4 regions of the Providencia stuartii genome follow, and region 4 is predicted to be linked to each of the others. Evidence: predicted binding sites of a transcription regulator. Region 4 holds the regulator's gene; each other region holds the start of a gene.

Region 1 (5,423 bases), 1.4 Mb from region 4:
TGACCAGTCTGCACGATCACTGTCTTGTAATAATGGGTAATTTAAACACGCCTCTGGGGTGACGGGCATTTTTGTGATTTTACCATGAGTGAAAAAATGCGGGCTAGCAACTGGCAGTAACGTTGGCGTCATTAGATGCTCTGTATGCAATCCCGGATATTTTCCCAATCCATGACGGATCGCAATATCAACAGGATCTTTTCTTAGATTAACGAGATTTGCAGAAGCTTCGATACGTAATTCAATTTCTGGATAACGAGTTCTAAAATCGCCTAATCGAGGGATTAACCATGAGGCGGCGAAAGAAGGAACGGTGCTAATGGTTAAACTATTTTTGACTTTCGTCTCTTCCAATTGCCGCATACTACTTTCGATCTGTTCGAATGCCTGTAAAAGCGTAGGATAGATGCGAGCAGCCTCCTCGGTTAGTACCATGTGATAGCGCTGCCGAATAAATAATGGGCGCCCTACACGCGTTTCTAGCAAGCGAATTTGTTGGCTAACTGCACCTGAAGTCACGCCGAGAACTTGCGCTGCCTGTTTTATGCTGTTGTACCGAGCCACCTCGGTAAAAGCGCGTAATGCTAATAGCGGTAATACGGGATTCATAATTTAGTTTCTCTAAACTCAGAGTTAGATTAAATCGTTTTATTTTACTGGTTTTAAACGAAATACTAAAAAGTCTTACATCATATGTTTAGTTTAACTCATCGAGAAATAAAATGATCGAACTCTATACTGACAGCTCACCAAATGGTTTTAAAATCACCATTCTATTAGAAGAATTAGCACTCCCCTACCGTTTGCATACCGTTAATATTGATAAGGGGGAGCATAAACAGGCTGATTTTTTAAATTTAAACCCACATGGACGGATCCCTGTGATAACGGATACGGAAACAGGGATAACTTTATTTGAATCAGCTGCAATTTTGCTCTATCTAGCTGAAAAAACCGGAAAACTTCTCGATAGAGACCTAAGAATTCGCTGGGAAACCATAAAGTGGCTACAGTTTCACTCCGCAAGTGTTGGGCCAATGCTAGGGCAAAGAGTTCATTTTGAAATTTTTAGTGAGTTACAGATCCCTGAAGCCATCCAACGTTATCAACATCTAAGTGACAATGCTTTATCCGTTTTAAATAACCAACTACAACATCACCGCTATCTCGCTGGAGAACAGTATTCCATTGCAGATATTGCTAATTTTGGTTGGTTGCATATTGCACGTATTGTTAATTTTGACTTCAGCCGTTTTGAGCACCTTTGTGCATGGTACGAGCGTATTGCTAAACGCCCTGCCGTCGTCAAAGGCATCACTTTGCCAGCCCCCGCCACTGGAGCCTAAAAGGATAAAATGAATAATATTAACGAAATAAACAATATGGCCTTTTCCAATCATCCAGGCTATCAAAGGATGTTCAAAGCCGATTCATTAACAGTCGGGGTATTTTTACCTCTACGTTTTTACCGCAATGATATTCGTGTGCTGACTGGACAAAGTGTATTGATTCAAGAAATTGACAAGCATAACTTCGCGGCCATCTGGGTACGCGATATTCCCTTATTCACGGCTGATTTCGGCGACGCAGGGCAACTTTTCGATCCCTTTACCTATCTTGCTTTTATTGCAGCCCAAACAAAAAATATTGCTTTAGCCACAGGCAGTGCCATTTTTACCTTACGTCATCCTATCGACCTTGCCAAAATGGCAGTGACCATTGACCAACTATCAGGAGGCCGCCTTGTGCTAGGTGTCGCTTCTGGTGATAGATATATCGAGTTTCCTGCTTATGGTTTGCAACACAATCAACGAGCAGAACGTTTTGCAGAGTCTATACAGCTTTTCCGACAATTGATGCAACACGGGGAATTAACCGTTAATTCATCACTTGGACAATTTACGGGGGTAGAGTTGCTTCCTAAGCCTAGTACAGGAGAAATCCCTTTAATTGTGACGGGTAATTCAGGACAGTCGTTGCAATGGATTGCAGATCATTCAGATGGATGGTTAACCTACCCCGGTTCCACTAGCGATAAACAAGGCCCGATACGACTCGCTGAGAAAATTCGGACATGGCGTAATTTAATACCAGACAATCATTTTCGCCCGCATATCACTAATGAATGGATTGATTTAGTTGATGACCCTAATTATCCAAGAACAGCATTAAATGGGGGCTACGTGCTACGAACAGGACGTCATGGGCTGATCGAATTATTAGAACAATGGCAGTCAGCGGGTGTTAATCATGCCGCCCTTGGCATTCAATTTTCTCAGCGTCCTGCTAAAGACGTTATTGAAGAAATTGCCTTAGACATTTTACCTCTTTTTCCAACACATCAGACCGTGGCAACACGACCTATGGATTGGTAGCAAATAATCACTCAATTTATTTATGTACGGCTCTCACAGACGATGATAGCCGTTAATCAATTACAAGCCTAAGAACGCTTTAAAGGCTTTACAAGGCCATCTAGCCCCTCTATTTTTAAGCCTAATGCCATTTCCATCAATTGCCCTAATCGCCCTTGTGGAAATTCCCCTTTTTTATAGAACCATAAGAGGTATTCTTCTGGAAGGTCAATCAAAACACGACCTTTATATTTGCCAAACGGCATTGATGTGTTTGCTATATCGATCAGATCTTGTTTTTCCATTTGCCCTCCAAAAACAAAGCGGCATTCATCATGAATGCCGCTCAACACTTTAACACTTTTTAGTGAGTTACAGAATCAATCCAACAACAGCCGCTGATAGGAAGCTCACTAAGGTTGAACCGAACAGTAATTTAAGACCAAAACGAGCAACTGTGTTCCCTTGTTTCTCATTCAACCCTTTGATAGCACCTGCAACAATACCAATTGAAGAGAAGTTAGCAAATGAGACTAAGAAAACCGATAGGATCCCCACTGAGCGGGTCGATAGTCCAGCAGCAACGGCTTGTAAGTCACTCATCGCAACGAACTCATTGGTTACCATTTTCACCGCCATAATACCGCCTACTTGTAATGCTTCGTCGGCTGGAATTCCAAGTATCCAAGCGAATGGATAGAATACATAGCCCAACATGGTTTGGAATTTGATATCAAAGATAGCCATACAAATACCATTAACCATGGCAATCAATGCAATAAAACCGATTAACATTGCTGATACGATAATCGCAACTTTAAAACCTGCAAGAATATATTCACCCAGCATTTCAAAGAAGCTTTGCCCCTCATGAATGTTGCTCATTTGCAACTCTTCTTCCGCTTCTGGTGGGTACGGGTTAATCAAAGAGAGAATGACGAAAGTACCAAACATGTTAAGCACTAATGCTGCGACCACAAAACGCGGTTCTAACATGGTCATATAGGCACCCACAATAGACATCGACACTGTCGACATCGCGGTCGCTGCCATCGTATACATTCTACGCTCAGACATTTTGCCTAACTGATCTTTATAAGCAATAAAGTTCTCTGATTGTCCTAAGAGCAGTGAACTGACCGCATTGAATGACTCTAACTTGCCCATTCCATTAACTTTAGATAATACCGTCCCGATGACACGGATCACAATCGGCAACACTTTGATATGTTGTAAAATACCGATGAGCGCGGAGATAAAGATAATGGGACAAAGAACTTGTAAGAAGAAGAATGCTAAATTTTCTTCGATCATCCCCCCAAAAATAAATTTGGTTCCCTCCGCTGCATAACCTAATAAATGGGTAAAGACCCCCGCTACAGCAAGTACGAATGAAGAACCTATATTCGAATGTAAGAAAAAATATGCCAATGCAACTTGGATAACGAGGAGTTGAATAACATAACGTAACCGTATCGCTTTACGGTTACTACTCGCTAATACGGCAAGTGCGCCAATGACTATAAGGGATAAAACAAAATGCAGGATCGAGGTCATATGCGACTCCATACAAATTTAATAATGCGGTCATATGACTATTCTATGTAATAGACGACATTTAAATGCGATAAGCATCACATTAGCATGAAAATGAACACTGTGTATTTTGTGAAAAGACTATATGGCTCACACTTTTAAGGAGAAATTCGATTCTCGGCAGGAAGATTGACGCAGGTCATATCAATACGCATTTTATAGGTAATACACCATTTCTTCAAATATTGATGCAATAAACTTTAAGCAGCAGTGAGTCAGCAGAGGCATAAATACCGCTAACAGCACTGCAACTTAAATACGATACGTCAATAAAAAGATTAGGCACCTAATAACGCAATAAGCTCATCTTCATCAATGACGGGTATACCTAACTCATTCGCTTTCGCCAGTTTTGAACCCGCAGCTTCACCCGCAATAACCAAATCCGTCTTCTTAGAAACGCTACCAGAAACTTTCGCGCCCAAGGCAACTAATTTATCTTTCGCCTCATCGCGAGTGAGTCGACTGAGAGAGCCAGTTAAGACAACGGTTTTTCCTGCAAATGGACTGTCGATAGTACTCGCATCTACAGCAACCGCTTGTGGCCAATGGATATTCGCTTTATGTACGAGATCATGAATAACAGCTTGGTTGTGCTCTTCACGGAAAAAGTTAACTACGTGCTTCGCGACAACATGACCAATGTCTTGTACGGTTTTTAGGGACTCTTCATCAGCCGTCATCACTGCCTCTAACGTGCCATAGTGTGCCGCTAAATTTGCAGCGGTTGCCTCTCCCACTTCACGAATACCTAACGCATAGATAAAACGAGCTAATGTGGTTGATTTGGATTTGTTTAATGCATCGACCAAATTTTGTGCTGATTTCGGCCCCATACGATCAAGCCCCGTCAAAATCCCCGCGGTTAATTGATACAGGTCAGCAGGGGTTTTCACATATTCTTTTTCGACTAATTGGTCGATGATTTTATCGCCCATTCCATCGACGTCCATGGCTCGACGGGAAACAAAATGTTTAAGTGCCTCTTTGCGCTGAGCACCACAAATCAAACCGCCAGTACAACGTGCAACTGCCTCACCTTCTACGCGTTCAACGTCTGAACCACAGACAGGGCAATGGGTTGGGAAGACAATTTCACGGCTATCAGCAGGACGTTCTGATTCGACGACACTAACAATTTGAGGAATAACATCACCGGCACGACGGATCACGACAGTATCACCGATATGCACACCTAAACGCTCAATTTCGTCAGCGTTATGTAGCGTAGCATTACTGACGATGACACCCGCCACTTGAACAGGTTCAAGACGAGCCACAGGCGTAATAGCGCCTGTACGACCAACTTGGAATTCCACGTCTTTTAAAAGGGTCATTTGCTCTTGTGCAGGGAATTTAAAGGCTGTCGCCCAACGCGGGGCACGTGCAACGAAACCTAACTCTTCCTGAGTCGCTATGGCGTTAATTTTAATCACTACGCCATCAATATCAAAGCCGAGGGTTGGCCGCGCT
Region 2 (5,423 bases), 1.8 Mb from region 4:
ACGAGCTAAAGCGGATTCCGGAACACCTTCAATTTTATGTGGATCAAGAGATTGAGGTTCAGAGCCATTATTACGAACGAGTGTTTGTTTCTGCGCAAGCTCAACACCAGCAGGTACCGTTGCAGCAACACTACTCGTCATCCCTCCAGCCATCAATCCAGCAGTAACACCTAAAGCAACCATGGTTTTATGAATGTATTTACTCATCTTATCCGTTACTCCCATACCATATTTCATTGTTATATTGTGGATTGTGATGCTTACCAACGCGGTAAACTGTTTATTATATTATTTTAGTACTATTTATTAGTTTGGTTTATATATAACCGCTTAATATCCATATAATCAAGAGGGTCTTTACCTTTAAATCCTCCAATTGCTGGGTTAACCAATCGAACACTTACTCGGTAATAAACAGGAATAAGCGCTGAATCTTGATCAAGCAAGGCCTCCGCCTGTTGATAAATTTGCTTGCGCGCTGCATCATCAGGCGCAACTAATGCTTTTTCTAATAGAGAATCGAACTGAGGGTTTTTATAGAAAGCGGTATTATTACTACTATCTGAAGACATGATGTTCAAAAATGCAGAAGGCTCATTATAGTCGGCACACCAAGTCGCACGTACGACATCATAATTACCGTCGTGGCGGCTTTGTAATGATGTTTTCCATTCTTGATTTTGTAAGCTCACTTCTGCCCCAATATTTTTTTTCCACATGGAAGCAGCAACTATGGCTTGCTGTTTGTTTTGATCAGAAGTGTTATAAAGCAGAGAAAATTTAAGTGGATTCGCGGCATTGTAGCCTGCTTCAGCTAAAAGCGCTTTTGCACGTTGATAGCGTTTCTCATCACTCCAACTTGCCCACTCAGGCGGTGAAAAATCACTATTATTAATAAAAGTAGGCGTAAAACCATAAGCAACTATCTGCCCTTGTCCCATAATTTTATGAGTAATAATGTCTCTATCCAATCCGAGTTTTATGGCTTCTCGCACTCTGGGGTCAGTAAAAGGTGGCTTGTTATTATTAATCTCATAATAAAAAGTGCATAAGTAAGGACGAACATATAATTCATCTGGTCGCTCTGATTGCATTTTTTTATATAAAACGGGGGGAATAGCGGAATTACTAATATCAATTTCACCACTACGATAACGATTGACATCACTGACTTCCGACGAAATGGTTAAAAAAGTTGCTTCATCTATTTTGCTATTCTGATTATTCCAATACAAAGGGTTACGTTTAAGAACAATACGTTCGTTAACAACCCACTTATCCAATAAATAGGCGCCATTTCCGACAAAATGATTACTTTGCGTCCACTTATCCCCATATTTTTCAATTGCTTGCTTATTTACGGGTTTCATCGCCGTATGGTTAAGCATATCAATAAAATAAGGCACAGGATGGCTCAGCGTGACTTGTAAATGTTTTTCATCGAGTGCTTTTACACCTAGCGACTCCAGTGGTTTTTGACCTTTTAAAATCTCAGCAGCATTTTCAATATAGGCACTTTGCAGATAACTTGAATAAGGTGAACCTGTTTTTGGATCAGCTAATCGCTGCCAACTGTAAACAAAATCTTGGGCAGTCACAGGAGAACCATCGCTCCATTTCGCATTATCTCTGAGCGTAAATACCCAAGTGGTATAATTCTCATTAGTCCAACTTTCAGCCACGCCTGGCGTGACTTTACCGTCAACATCCGTATAAATGAGCCCTTCAAGCAGGTTAAGGATAATACTGGTTTCCGGTATACCCTCAACTTTATGTGGATCTAATGAAGCAACTTCAGAACCATTATTAATCGTAATAGCTTGTTTAACTGCCGTCGCTACAGGCGCGGCATTAGAATGAAATGCAACTAAAAAAATAGGTAGTGAACACAAACTCTTATAAAGAAAATTCATCATCACCCTCAAAGGTTATAAGTGTTGCTACAACAAAATCCAGCACTTAATCGGCTTATTTCGTCAAAGTAATATCCTAAGTTAGCGATACCACTCACCTTTTAGATTAGTTTTCATAATTCACAAGTACCACCTATAAAAAACAACAAATTGTTAACATTGTGTAATTATGCTGAAATCTATCGTTACTATACAAATCAATAAACATTATGATTTTACGGTACTAACAGAGGATTTATCTGTTATTGCTATATTTAAATACCAAGGACTGGTTTAAACATATCATTAACATTAGATAAATTAAATAGCGTAAAAATTTACTCAGCTCACATTTCCTTACTTTTTATACCTTCTTTGACAAAAAATGCGACATATTATTATAAGTATTGCCAGACTATAATAGTACAAAATAACAGCACATTAATGTGTGAAATTATCCCTTTGATGATAATCAAATAATGATATTGGGCTTTTATTTTTTCTATTAACACGAGATAGTAAAAAAACCCACATACGCTTTATTGCTTAAGCACTATAACGTTCAGAATATTATTACTAATGCGATAACAACCTAATTAATCGCCATATTAGTGACGATTAATTCGGAGGTATTAGTCATTTTTGGAGTGGATTAGAGAAGGCCTGGGAATATCGCTTTAACACCTGTGACAATGAACTCAATCCCCAATGACATCAGAAGTAAGCCCATAATACGCGTCACGACGTTGATACCTGTTTGTCCTAAATAACGAACTAATAATGACGCTGAACGAAACAGTAACCAGCAACAAAATGCAAATACAATACTTGTCAGCGCAAGGCCGATAAAATTTTGCCATCCATGCCAGCGAGATGACCAAACGATACAAGAACTAATTGCCCCTGGCCCTGCCATTAAAGGTAACGCAAGAGGAACCACGCCGATACTATCACGGACGGCAGTTTCTGTTTTCTCTTGCTTATTTTGTTTATCTTCACCAATTTTCCCACTGATCATTGACATTGCGATAGTCACTATCAAGATCCCCCCCGCAATACGAAACGAATCAATAGAAATACCAAATAGCTGAAGAATAGAATCGCCAATTAATAAGGACGTACATAAAATGATAGCTACAGAAGTATTCGCGATCGTATTGGTTTTATTACGCCCTGCACTACTTTGATAATTGGTCATGCTAATAAACACAGGTAAGATCCCTACTGGGTTTACTAACGCAAAAAGGCCGATAAAAAATTTTATATAGCCTGATAAATCAAGTAATCCTGCACCCACTCATTAGCACCTTCAAAAAGTCTCGTTTGAGAAAATGATCGATAGATAAAGTTTATCATTAAATTAATGAAATACATTGTGCTAAGTTTTGTTTTAGTTACCACGATTAACCATCGGCTTAATAAGCATACAAAAAGCAGGCTATTTCTCTATTTCACCAGCGTAATAACGATATTTTGGGTTAATTTCCAAAAAAGAAGCGAATTTGGCTAAAATTGCCATGCTGAAAGGTTTCAGTTTTGATTTTTTGTGATTTAGATCACGTTAATAAATATGAATAATGTTAATCTATTCTTAACTGATAGGGAGAGAAAATTTAAGAAAAGTACGCTTTTCATATTGATTTAAAAGCTTTTTAAGCCAATAAGCGGATAAGCAAAGTATGATAATAAATATAAACTATAATTATCTACTCACTTTTGTAACACCGTTGTGTTTCTGGATGCACTGCTCATTGGCTTAAAAAGTTTAACATTTATCAGGAGTAATCTCTATGTCAGTAACTAATGTTACCGAACTCAATGACCTCGTTGCTCGTGTCAAAAAAGCTCAGCGTGAATTCGCTAACTTCTCTCAAGAACAAGTTGACCGTATTTTCCGCGCAGCGGCGCTTGCCGCAGCAGATGCACGAATCCCTCTCGCAAAACTGGCGGTTGAAGAATCAGGCATGGGTATTATTGAAGATAAAGTGATCAAAAATCACTTTGCTTCCGAGTATATATACAATGCCTATAAAGATGAAAAAACCTGTGGCGTGCTTTCAGAAGACCCAACTTTCGGTACCATCACAATTGCAGAACCTATCGGCATTATCTGTGGTATCGTGCCAACCACTAACCCAACATCAACCGCTATTTTTAAGTCGCTGATTAGCTTAAAAACACGAAATGCAATTATTTTTTCACCACACCCAAGAGCAAAAAATGCAACCAATAAAGCGGCTGAAATCGTTCTAAAAGCAGCAATAGCCGCGGGTGCACCAAAAGATATCATCGGTTGGATAGATGCGCCATCTGTTGAATTATCCAATGCACTCATGCATCACGATGACATCAATCTGATTTTAGCAACTGGTGGTCCGGGTATGGTAAAAGCCGCCTATAGTTCCGGTAAACCGGCTATTGGTGTAGGTGCGGGAAATACCCCTGTAGTGATCGATGAAACTGCGGATATCAAACGCGCTGTTGCCTCTATTTTGATGTCAAAAACGTTTGATAATGGCGTGATATGTGCCTCAGAACAATCCGTTGTGGTCGTTGATGAAATCTATAATCAAGTTCGTGAACGCTTTGCTAGCCATGGCGGCTATATTTTGCAAGGCAAAGAACTGAAAGCCGTTCAAGACGTTATTCTTAAAAATGGCAATCTCAACGCCGCCATTGTTGGCCAACCTGCCTACAAAATTGCAGAAATGGCCGGTATCACTGTTCCTGTGACGACAAAAATTCTGATTGGTGAAGTTAAAGTCATTGATGAATCAGAACCATTCGCTCATGAAAAACTTTCCCCACTACTCGCCATGTATCGTGGTAAAAACTTTGAAGATGCCGTAGAAAAAGCAGAGTTACTGGTGGAAATGGGCGGAATTGGTCACACTTCTTGTTTATATACAGATCAAGATAACCAAGCTGAACGCGTTAATTATTTTGGCGTGAAAATGAAAACAGCGCGTATTTTGATTAATACCCCTGCCTCACAAGGTGGTATCGGTGACCTATATAACTTTAAATTAGCGCCTTCTCTCACACTGGGTTGTGGTTCATGGGGAGGTAACTCCATCTCTGAAAACGTTGGACCAAAACACTTAATTAATACTAAGACTGTGGCGAAAAGAGCTGAAAATATGTTATGGCATAAACTTCCTAACTCAATTTATTTCCGTCGCGGTTGTCTTCCTATTGCCCTTGAAGAGATAGCAACGGATGGCGCAAAACGTGCGTTTATCGTGACTGATGGTTATTTATTCAATAATGGCTATGTCGAAGAAGTCATTAATGTCCTTAAACAACATCATATTGAAACTGACGTCTTCTTTGAAGTTGAGGCTGATCCAACCTTAACCGTTGTCCGTAAAGGTGCAGCACAAATGAACGCCTTCAAACCTGATGTCATTATTGCATTAGGTGGTGGCTCACCAATGGATGCCGCCAAAATTATGTGGGTAATGTACGAGCACCCAGAAACCCATTTCGAAGAGTTAGCATTACGCTTTATGGATATCCGTAAACGTATCC
Region 3 (5,423 bases), 200 kb from region 4:
TTAACCGTATGGCGACTTTCGCAGAGCGTGGGCGTATCACAAAAGAGGTTGTCGATGAAGAAATTATACGCTTGAAATCGCTATGGGGAACGAAAACAACGCATGCTCTCCCGCCGGAAATAGGTGAAATCGATCTGTTCGAGCAGCCGCAGTTAGCTACCGTGTTGGAGGTATGCTATCGCTCATCGAGTTTATCGGAGGCTGGCCGAATGTTGTTTTCTGTCTCGAGACTACAGAAAAAGCAACCAAATGATGCAGATAGGCTGCGTAAATATTTGGCTCGCTTCGGATTGGATTGGGATAAAGTGAAAAATCATTAAGAGAATCTGTTAACTTAATGAAATCGTTAGCGATATGTTTAGATATCATTTTTATAAAAATAATAAAGTCATTAAGTATAAGGAATTAAATTATGGAGTTAACTTTTCTTGGCACCAGTGCTGGAGTGCCGACAAAAGAGCGCAATGTCACCAGTATGCTATTAAATTTAACGGGTATTCGTAAGACATATTGGCTGTTTGATTGTGGTGAGGGTACCCAACACCGTATTCTTAATAGCGTATTTAAGGCGCCAAGAATTGAGAAAATTTTTATTACTCATCTGCATGGGGATCATATTTTCGGTTTGCCAGGGTTGTTATGCAGCCGTTCAATGGGAGGATCGACAGACTTGTTAACCTTATACGGTCCGAAAGGGTTAAAACAGTATGTTGAAACGGCGCTCACCATAAGTGGCTCGTATTTAACTTATCCGTTAGACATTGTTGAGATAGAGGCTGGACAACTGTTTGATGATGGCGAGTTGATTGTGACTGCATACGCGTTAAATCATCGTGTTGAATGTTATGGCTATCGTATTGAAGAACATGCGAAAAAAGGCGCATTGAATACAGAAAAACTCGCTCAAGATAACATTCCCCGCGGACCATGGATGCAAGCTTTGAAAGCTGGTGAAACGGTCCAATTAGAAGATGGGCGTACAATAAAGGGGGCTGACTATTTGGGGGAACCTAAACCCGGTAAGGTGATAGCGCTTTTTGGTGATACGGCGCCAACAGAGCAGGCGGTATTACTTGCAAAAGATGCCGATGTGATGGTGCATGAAACGACGTTAGAAAATGCGTACCAAGAAAAAGCCAATGAGCGCGGCCATTGTACGACAGGGCAAGCGGCATTGGTTGCGCAAGCGGCCAACGTAAAACGTTTTATTGCAACTCACATTAGTGGACGTTATAGCGCTGAAGATGTGCCGATGTTGTTGGCAGAATGTCAGGCTATTTTCCCTAATACAGAGATGGCATCGGATTATTTAACGATTAAAATTTAATGAGTAAGTCATCTACAAAATATCGATGATGTCGACTCGCGAAAATGGCGGGTCGACGACAGTCGCTAAAAGCGACATAAGCAATAGAGAGTCGCAAAGTTAGTAAATAACCTTCACAAATCCATTGCGGCAATAGGTTTCATACTCGTCAGAGAGTGGGCGATTCGTGATAATCACATCAAATTGCGAGAGATCGCCCATATTCGCCGTCGCTACCTCATCAAACAAGTTGTATGTTGCTAGTAAGATTTTACGGATCGATTTTTCCATCGCTTTTTTCTTCATGGGCAAATCATCTAAGTTATAGCACGTGACACCATAGGTACTGTGTATACCCGCCGCTGAGATAAACGCTTTTTTGGGGTTTATGGAATCAAGGATGGATGGCTGAGTAGGATTATAAAAGGAATCACTTTTTGGACGATATTCTCCGCCACATAGCAGAGCAGTCGCATTTTTTTTCTGACTTAATGCCAGAAAAACGTTATGAGAATAACAAATGCCTGTAAAGCTGATATCTTCAGGAATTAAGGAGATTAGTGTCGCCATTTCGATACCATTATCGAAAAAGATCACATCGTCTTCTGACACCATGCTAGCCGCTAAGTTAGGAATATACAGCTCTTCAGTTTGGTCGGGGGTAAAGATATCGGCTTGTGGATCTTTTGAGGTCAGTGAGGATGGCTGAGTAACAGAAACGATATAGCCGCCAAGTAACGACATCGGGATAGGGCCTTCGGTATCGGCATTAAGGTCACGGCGAATCGTCATTTCAGAGACTTCAAGTATTCTGGCCGCTTCTTTAAGGTGAATTCTACCTGAGCGTTTGATGCATTCACTCAAACGGCGGAGGCGTTCTTTTTGTTTTGTTTCTATCACCGAGCAATCCTTTTTTAATCGGCGCGGGCTTGCCGCGCCCCATCGTTTAGTACCCACTTGAGGTTACATTATCTCCCGAAACAATCGCGACACTGGCACTTGCGCCAACACGATTGGCTCCGGCTTTGATCATTTTTTCTGCGGTTTCTCGATCACGTACACCGCCAGATGCTTTTACACCAATTTCATCACCAACGACTTTACGCATTAATGCGACATGGTGTTCTGTGGCTCCCATTGTACTGAAACCTGTTGAGGTTTTCACAAAACCAACTTTCAATGTGCGGCAAATTTCACAAACTTGGATAATTTCTTCATCGGTTAACAAGCAAGTCTCTAAAATGACTTTCAATGTCGCATCACCACAAGCGGCTAACACAGCAGCAATATCTTGACGAACGAACTCAAGATCACCACTCTTTAGCATACCAACGTTGATCACCATATCAACTTCATTTGCTCCACGACGAACGGCTTCAGCCGCTTCGAAGGCTTTCGCTTCGGTTAAGCATGCACCCAGCGGAAAGCCTACCACACAACAAACCATAACATCGCTATTTTTTAGGCATTCGCTGGCTAAAGGCACATAGCCTGTATTCACACAAACAGAAGCAAAGTGATGTTCAGCAGCTTCAGCACAGAGCTGTTTGATATCACTAACAGTAGCGTTAGCCGCTAACAGTGTATGATCGATATATTGTGCTAAGTTTTTCATTTAAATGTTTCCTATTAAGAATAAATATGGAGTCAATAACAATGAATGAAAAAATGTGGCGGATATAACACTTGGTCATTCGTTATTCGAGATCTTAATCACAAATGATATTTATGCAACATGATAATGTTATTATCATATCATTATGTGATTTATTTAACACGAGGGACATTATGGATATAGCAGTTATAGGTTCAAATATGGTCGATCTGATCACTTACACTGATCAGATGCCAAAAGAGGGCGAAACCTTGGAAGCGCCTGCATTTAAAATTGGCTGTGGTGGTAAAGGTGCCAATCAGGCGGTTGCTGCTGCGAAACTTAATTCAAAAGTCATAATGTTAACAAAAGTAGGCGATGATATTTTTGCAGATAATACCATTCGCAATCTTGAGTCTTATGGCATAAATACACGCTATGTTGAAAAAGTGCCTTGCACTTCGAGTGGTGTGGCACCTATTTTCGTGAATCCAAATTCTGCGAATAGCATTCTTATTGTAAAAGGAGCAAATAAGTTTTTATCTCCAGAGGATATTGAGCGCGCCGCAGAAGATCTGAAAAAATGTAAGTTAATCGTATTGCAGCTTGAAGTGCAATTAGAAACGGTTTATCACGCGATCGCATTTGGTAATAAACATAATATACCGGTATTGCTAAATCCTGCACCAGCACAACGCACGTTAGATCTTGATTTTGCTTGTCGTTGTGACTTCTTTGTACCTAATGAAACTGAACTGGAAATTTTGACAAATATGCCTGTTGATACGATGGAAAATATTCGTCGTGCAGCGCAGTCTTTATTAGATAAAGGATTAAAAAATCTGATTGTCACATTGGGCGATAAAGGGGCGCTATGGATGACGCGTGACAATGAGTTATTGATCCCCGCGATTAAAGTCAATGCGGTGGATACCAGCGGAGCCGGTGATGCCTTTATTGGTTGTTTCTCTCACTACTATGTGCACACAGGTAATGTCGCCGAAGCATTAAAAAAAGCGGTGATGTTTTCTGCATTTAGTGTAACAGGTAAAGGTACCCAATCTTCTTACCCTAGCATTGAGCAATTTACAGAGTTTGTTCAACTTAATAGTTAATAGAAAACAATATCCCTCGATGTTAAATGCGGCCGTAGAGCCGCAATTCAGCGGATATTAATAATAAAAATAAGGGTTACTATGAACATCAAAAATATCACTCAGTTGCCTGATGGCTACCTGAGTCGGACTCCTATATTCCAATTTATCCTACTGTCCTGCCTTTTCCCGTTATGGGGGTGTGCAGCGGCACTTAATGATATTCTGATTACACAGTTTAAAAGCGTTTTTGAATTAAGTAACTTTGCCTCTGCCTTGGTACAAAGTGCTTTCTATGGTGGTTATTTTTTAATTGCCATTCCTGCTTCATTAGTAATTAAAAAAACCAGTTATAAATATGCCATTATGGTTGGTTTGATCTTATATATCGCTGGTTGCTCGATGTTCTTTCCTGCTTCACATATGGCAACTTATACCATGTTTTTAGCTGCAATCTTTGCAATAGCAATTGGTTTGAGTTTCTTAGAAACCGCAGCGAATACTTATAGTTCAATGATTGGTCCAAAACAGTATGCAACATTACGTTTAAATATCAGCCAAACTTTCTATCCGATTGGGGCTGCTGGCGGTATTTTATTAGGTAAGTATTTGGTGTTCTCTGAAGGGGAAAGCCTACAAAGCCAAATGGCCAATATGAATCCTGAACAAGTACATCAATTCCGTTTGGAAATGCTAGAAAATACACTAGAACCTTATCGTTATATGATTATGGTGCTAGTGATTGTGATGATTTTATTCCTGCTAACGAAATTCCCAAAATGTAAAGTGGCTGAGACTAAAGATCACAAACGACCTTCCGCATTAGAGACGTTGAAATATCTCGCTAAAAATAGCCGTTTCAGAAAAGGGATTATCGCACAGTTTTTATATGTTGGTATGCAAGTCGCTGTCTGGTCATTCACCATTCGTCTTGCGCTGGAAATGGGCGATATTAATGAACGTGATGCGTCTAACTTCATGGTTTACAGTTTTGCCTGCTTCTTTATCGGTAAATTTGTAGCAAATATCTTAATGACTCGGTTTAACGCTGAAAAAGTGTTGATTATTTATTCAGTCATTGGGGCTCTATTCCTAGCGTATGTGGCCTTTGTCCCAAGTTTCACCGCCGTGTACGCAGCGGTATTGGTGAGTATTCTCTTTGGACCTTGTTGGGCAACCATTTATGCGGGAACGTTAGATACCGTTGATAACGAGCATACTGAAATGGCGGGTGCTGTCATTGTTATGGCAATAGTCGGTGCTGCATTTGTACCTGCGGTTCAAGGCTATGTGGCGGATGTATTGCACTCATTACAACTCTCCTTCTTAGTTTCTATGTTGTGCTTTATCTATGTCGGTATCTATTTTGTGGGTGAACGCCGCTTTAAAGCAAAACAAGCTGAATAAGTTATTTTGAGGCAGGTTAAGC
Region 4 (5,423 bases):
CTCTATTGGTCTTTGATGAAGTGCAAAGTGGTATGGGGCGTACTGGTAAGTTATTCTCTTATATGGATTATGGTGTGGCACCCGATATTCTGACCACTGCGAAAGCTCTTGGTGGCGGTTTTCCTATTAGTGCGATGCTGACCACCCATGAAATAGCGCAAGAAATGGGGCTTGGTACACACGGTACGACTTATGGTGGAAATCCGTTAGCTTGTGCTGTCGGTAATGCGGCGTTTGATATTATCAATACACCAAAAGTGTTGGATGGTGTCATCAAGCGACATGAGCTATTTGTTTCCCACTTGAATAAGCTCAATGAAAAATATGATATTTTTGCTGAGATCAGAGGGAAAGGGTTATTAATTGGTGCAGAATTGAAAAACCAACTCAATCATCGTTCGAAAGAGATTTTACAGGCGTGTGCCATTGAGGGATTAATGATGCTCAATGCTGGGCCAAATGTATTACGCTTTACTCCATCATTAATTATTTCTGAGGAAGAAATTAATAGTGGTATGAAAAAATTAGAAACAGTGATTGAAAACGTATTAAAAAATAAATAAATGTCTTTTACTCAAAGAGGTATTAACCTCTTTGAGTTTTTAACCATTGATGAGTAGATTAGATCATTATCTTTTTTTGTATAACCTTTCCACTGACGCCTGCTGATCCTCTAATGTCGCAAATGTTTTTCGAATAATAACAGGAGCATTTTGAGCATTATTTGGAGTAATCGTTTTTTTTATTTTACGAGAACTTTGCGTGCTTATATTTTTTGTGTGATTAATGCGGTTTCCCTTATTTTGTATTTGTTGGGGATCAGCCTTGTTGTGAGTCTCAGAAACGCAAAGGGATAATGCTATTTCAGTCAGACCTCTTTTAACTTGCCCATTTATAATGACGCGTCCAGTGCCTTGAGAATGAGAAGAGATGACATGAGCGGTCTGATGAATTGACTGTTCCTTTTTCGGTGGATTGAGTTCCTTAGTCGTGGTGGCTATTTTGAGGGGAATACGACTTCCTTTTTGATATGAAATTGGTTTCGGTTGAGTGAAGTGTTTAATAATGGTGTCTTTCTCGGATTGAGTTTGTTCTTTTTTATCCATATACCAAACTAAATCCAGTTCTGAATAGTTTGTACCAATAAGGCTTGCATTGAGTTCTGATTTTTTCAGGTAGAGCATTGAGCGATCTTTTAGAGATTCAGCAGAATAGCGATTAGCCTCTAATTTATCTAACACGTGATGACATTTAGATTTCAACTGCTCAAGTTTTTGTTGAAGATGACATTCAGACGTCGGTCTCTTCACATTTAATGGGGAGGTTGATTGGTTATCACAGATATGACGCTCATTTGTTTTAATCGTATTTTTTGACATGCTTGGTTTTAATGAATAGGAAAAGGGTAACGATAATGAGGGTAAAGAAGGGAGCTGGCTCTTATTGAGAATATTGGCGGTATTGATTGCCGCATCGATTTTAGTTTGCTGTATCTGACATGCGTTATCATCGTATTTTACGGGTGTCGATAAGGTGATTGAGGTTGGCTTAGTGCTATGTATTTCGTTAAGAAACTTATACTTTGCTTCTAGATTATTTCTTTTTATACGACATGATTCAGCGATTGTTTCAGTTGTCAGATTGCCACGTTTGAGCATCTCTGCATGAGCCGCTACTGTTTGGTTGATATATTTTACGGATGGGTGATGTTGACTTGTTTTCATTTTAATAAAACCTTTAAATAATAGTATATTAATTATTCTAGATTTTATTTTTTAGTGGATATGAATAATATAAAATAACGATACTTATGCTATTTGCTGGTTTTGTGGTGATATCGAAGGAAAATGGCTCTATATCAAAGATATAAAGCCATTATGCAATTGAGGTCAGACGAATTATAGGTTTATCGAGTACCGTACACCACGATAGTTTTACCATGCGCGGAGATAAGGTTTTGGTCTTCTAGCATTTTTAAGATGCGACCAACCGTTTCGCGGGAACAACCGACAATTTGGCCAATCTCTTGGCGTGTGATCTTAATTTGCATTCCATCTGGATGCGTCATCGCATCGGGTTGTTTCGCTAAATTAAGTAGCGTTTGAGCAATACGGCCTGTGACATCAAGGAAAGCCAGATTACCGACTTTTTCTGATGTGGTTTGTAGGCGGCTTGCCATTTGCGCGGAAAGGCGCATAAGGATATCAGGGTTAACCTGAATAAGCTGACGAAATTTTTTATAAGAAATTTCAGCGACTTCGCAGGCACTTTTTGCTCTGACCCAAGCTGAACGTTCTTGCCCTTCTTCAAATAACCCTAGTTCACCAATGAAGTCTCCCTGATTTAAATAGGAGAGGATCATTTCTTTGCCTTCTTCATCTTTGATTAAAACAGCCACTGAGCCTTTAACGATATAGTAAAGGGTTTCTGCTTTTTCACCCTGATGGATCAGAGTGCTCTTGGATGGATATTTATGAATATGGCAGTGTGACAAAAACCATTCAAGAGTAGGGTCTGTTTGTGGCTTGCCGAGAACCATTAGCGTTATCCTCTGTATGTTAATACAGCCATTCGGTTAATCGTCACCAGAATAGCTGGTTTTTTAAAGTCACTAGCTTAGCATATTAATTCGCATTATAGAGCAAGTTAATACCAACACTATAATATAATCAATTGAAACCTTGAGTTTTGATCTTAACCCTATCAGGTGGAACTTTGTTTGTAACATATTAAACTCAGAAAGTCTTGTTTTTATCGATTCAGCATCATAAAGCGCCTATTTGATTGAAAGGGTTTATGTAACAATGTAATCTTTTAGATAAACTTTTTCCTAGGGGAATAAAATATGGAAGCAAGAGTTAAATGGGTTGAAGGGCTCTCTTTTTTAGGCGAATCGGCTTCAGGTCATCAAGTTATGATGGACGGTAATTCCGGTGATAAAGCGCCTAGCCCAATGGAAATGGTCTTGATGGCTGCGGGCGGTTGTAGTGCTGTTGATGTTGTTTCTATTTTACAAAAAGGCCGTAATGACGTGAGGGGTTGTGAAGTTAAATTAACGTCACAGCGTAGGGATGAAGCACCTCGTTATTTTACCCATATTAATTTGCACTTTATTGTAACGGGAACGGATTTAACGGAAAAAACGGTTGAACGCGCTGTTCAGCTTTCTGCTGAAAAATATTGCTCGGTCTCATTAATGTTAGAAAAAGCCGTCACTGTTACCCACAGTTTTGAAATCAAAAACCAATAATTTATTTATTAATTATATAAATTTTTTAATTTATGATGCTTATTTTAAATAATAATAAGCATCATTTATTATTAATCATGTTTTCTTTTTATGAGTTTTTCGACCAACGGTGTCATGATTAACTCCATCGCTAATCCTAATTTTCCACCTGGTACAACGATAGTGTTCATTGCGGATATAAAAGAACCATTTAACATCGCCAATAAATAAGGGAAGTCGATCTGTTCTAGCCCCCTAAAACGAATGACAATGAAACTTTCATCTTGTGAAGGAATCGCTTTAGCGGAAAATGGATTGGATGTATCGACAGTCGGTACACGTTGGAAATTAATATGGGTACGTGAAAATTGAGGGGTAATATAATTAATATAGTCACCCATTGAACGTACGACGGAATCCATGACGGCTTCTCGTGAATGCCCCCGTTCTGTTGTATCGCGGATCAATTTTTGGATCCATTCAAGGTTAACGATTGGAACCACACCCACTAATAAATCGACGTACTGTGCGACATCGTTTTCAGGCGTGACGACACCGCCATGCAAGCCTTCATAGAATAAAACATCACTATTTGCAGGTAAGGGTTCCCACGGTGTGAATGTGCCAGGCTGAAGCCCATAGGGTACAGCTTCATCATAGGTATGAAGGTATTTACGTGATTGACCTCCACCCTGTAAGCTGTAATCTAATAAGGTCTGTTCTAACAATGAAAAATCATTCGCTTCGGGACCAAAATAGCTGATGTGGCGGCCTTGTTCTCTTGCTTTGCGAATCGCCATATCCATTTCTGGACGCGTATAACGGTGGAAACTATCCCCTTCTAATGTTGCCGCTTGGATATTTAACTGATGGAATATTTTACGAAATGCTAAGCTTGTGGAGGTGGTTCCGGCACCACTAGAACCAGTAATTGCAATAATTGGGTGCTTTTTTGACATCATGGACTCCCTGTGCTGCGTTTGCGTCCATGCTTATTAAAATCATGAGCGAAACGGGTTTACGGGCGAAACTGACTTTTTGGCATAAAATTAACAGATTCATGTAATTCTGACCAGACTAGCACAATTTCTCCTGAAACTAACAGCCGTTTTACGTCGTCTACCTTTTGTTGTAACGACTTTTCATGTTCACCATAATCTGTTCCTTCACGTAAGACATAAGCTTCGATCAGGTTTTCTAAAGTGTCAGGGTCTAAATCTTTCCAAGGAATAATCATGACGTTTATTTACTTAAATATGCTGTTAACCATTGAGGAATACGTTTTTCTAACCACATTTCTGGTTTCCTAAAGGAACCGCTAACAAAACCAACATGTCCACCATGTTCAGTCATTTGATATTCGATATTCGCGGGTAAATGTGCTAAATCAGGCACGACATCAGGTGCCATAAAAGGGTCATCTTTGGCATGAATGATTAATGTCGGTTTGGTAATACGGGGTAACCTTGGTAACGCACTGCATTTTTGATAATAATCTGTCGCATTTTCGAAACCATGGATCCTAGCCGTGATCACATCATCGAACTCACGAATACGTTTTAGTTGCTTCAGTTGCGCTAAATTTAGGGGTAATGAACCTGGGTAACGCACCAGTTTGCGTGTGGCATTACGTTTCAATCCATTCAGTAAATAACGTTGATAGAATTGGGAAAACCCCTTTTCCATGCGAATCGAACAAGGTTCTAGCATCAAAGGAGCAGATACGACAACCCCTGCATCAAGGTCTGCCTCATCACCACTTTCCGCTAAATAGCAAGCAAGCATATTACCACCAAGAGAATAGCCAACAGCAGCGGTTGGAACATTTCCCCAAGTCTGTTTTAGCCAATGCAAAAAATACCGCGCATCACTGGTTTCACCTGAGTGATAAATCCGCTTTTGACGATTCGGTTCACCACTACAACCTCGGAAATGCATGATCACCCCTAACCAACCGTGATTCTGGGCGCTTTCTAACATGCCATGAGCATAAGGGCTTTTAAAACTACCTTCTAAGCCATGAAATATCACTAAACGCGGTTTATCGCGTGCCAGCTCAGGGGCTTCACTCCAAGCAAGGTCGATAAAGTCACCGTCAGGTAACTCAAGTCGTTGCCAAATAGGCTTAATTTTCGGTGTACGTCGAAAGATCCTTGGCAATAATGTTTGAAGGTGTGGATTCTTAGCCCAGTTG

What was found. Region 4 encodes CRP, which controls carbon source genes, mostly activating them, when cyclic AMP is high. Its sites were predicted from a motif close to ATGTGANNNNNNTCACAT; they were not measured.
Region 1: the regulator CRP is predicted to act here: its motif matches at 3,977-3,994, upstream of P2E05_RS07440 (NupC/NupG family nucleoside CNT transporter).
Region 2: the regulator CRP is predicted to act here: its motif matches at 3,437-3,454, upstream of adhE (bifunctional acetaldehyde-CoA/alcohol dehydrogenase).
Region 3: the regulator CRP is predicted to act here: its motif matches at 3,067-3,084, upstream of deoC (deoxyribose-phosphate aldolase).

Annotation. Positions count from the first base shown of each region.
Region 1 covers NZ_CP119546.1:1,714,224-1,719,646, reverse strand. Annotated here, with positions in the region: gene gcvA (transcriptional regulator GcvA) at 1-609, opposite strand, end outside; gene P2E05_RS07455 (glutathione S-transferase family protein) at 723-1,346, shown strand; gene P2E05_RS07450 (LLM class oxidoreductase) at 1,356-2,375, shown strand; gene P2E05_RS07445 (DUF3820 family protein) at 2,444-2,659, opposite strand; gene P2E05_RS07440 (NupC/NupG family nucleoside CNT transporter) at 2,727-3,911, opposite strand; gene ligA (NAD-dependent DNA ligase LigA) at 4,229-5,423, opposite strand, start outside.
Region 2 covers NZ_CP119546.1:2,174,879-2,180,301, reverse strand. Annotated here, with positions in the region: gene oppA (oligopeptide ABC transporter substrate-binding protein OppA) at 1-207, opposite strand, end outside; gene P2E05_RS09505 (ABC transporter substrate-binding protein) at 300-1,916, opposite strand; gene P2E05_RS09500 (YchE family NAAT transporter) at 2,545-3,189, opposite strand; gene adhE (bifunctional acetaldehyde-CoA/alcohol dehydrogenase) at 3,683-5,423, shown strand, end outside.
Region 3 covers NZ_CP119546.1:542,624-548,046, forward strand. Annotated here, with positions in the region: gene rtcR (RNA repair transcriptional activator RtcR) at 1-320, shown strand, start outside; gene rnz (ribonuclease Z) at 413-1,327, shown strand; gene deoR (DNA-binding transcriptional repressor DeoR) at 1,427-2,206, opposite strand; gene deoC (deoxyribose-phosphate aldolase) at 2,253-2,921, opposite strand; gene rbsK (ribokinase) at 3,095-4,015, shown strand; gene fucP (L-fucose:H+ symporter permease) at 4,097-5,401, shown strand.
Region 4 covers NZ_CP119546.1:346,934-352,356, forward strand. Annotated here, with positions in the region: gene P2E05_RS01500 (aspartate aminotransferase family protein) at 1-563, shown strand, start outside; gene P2E05_RS01505 (hypothetical protein) at 630-1,724, opposite strand; gene crp (cAMP-activated global transcriptional regulator CRP) at 1,907-2,539, opposite strand; gene P2E05_RS01515 (OsmC family protein) at 2,846-3,250, shown strand; gene P2E05_RS01520 (phosphoribulokinase) at 3,322-4,188, opposite strand; gene P2E05_RS01525 (YheU family protein) at 4,248-4,466, opposite strand; gene P2E05_RS01530 (hydrolase) at 4,472-5,423, opposite strand, start outside.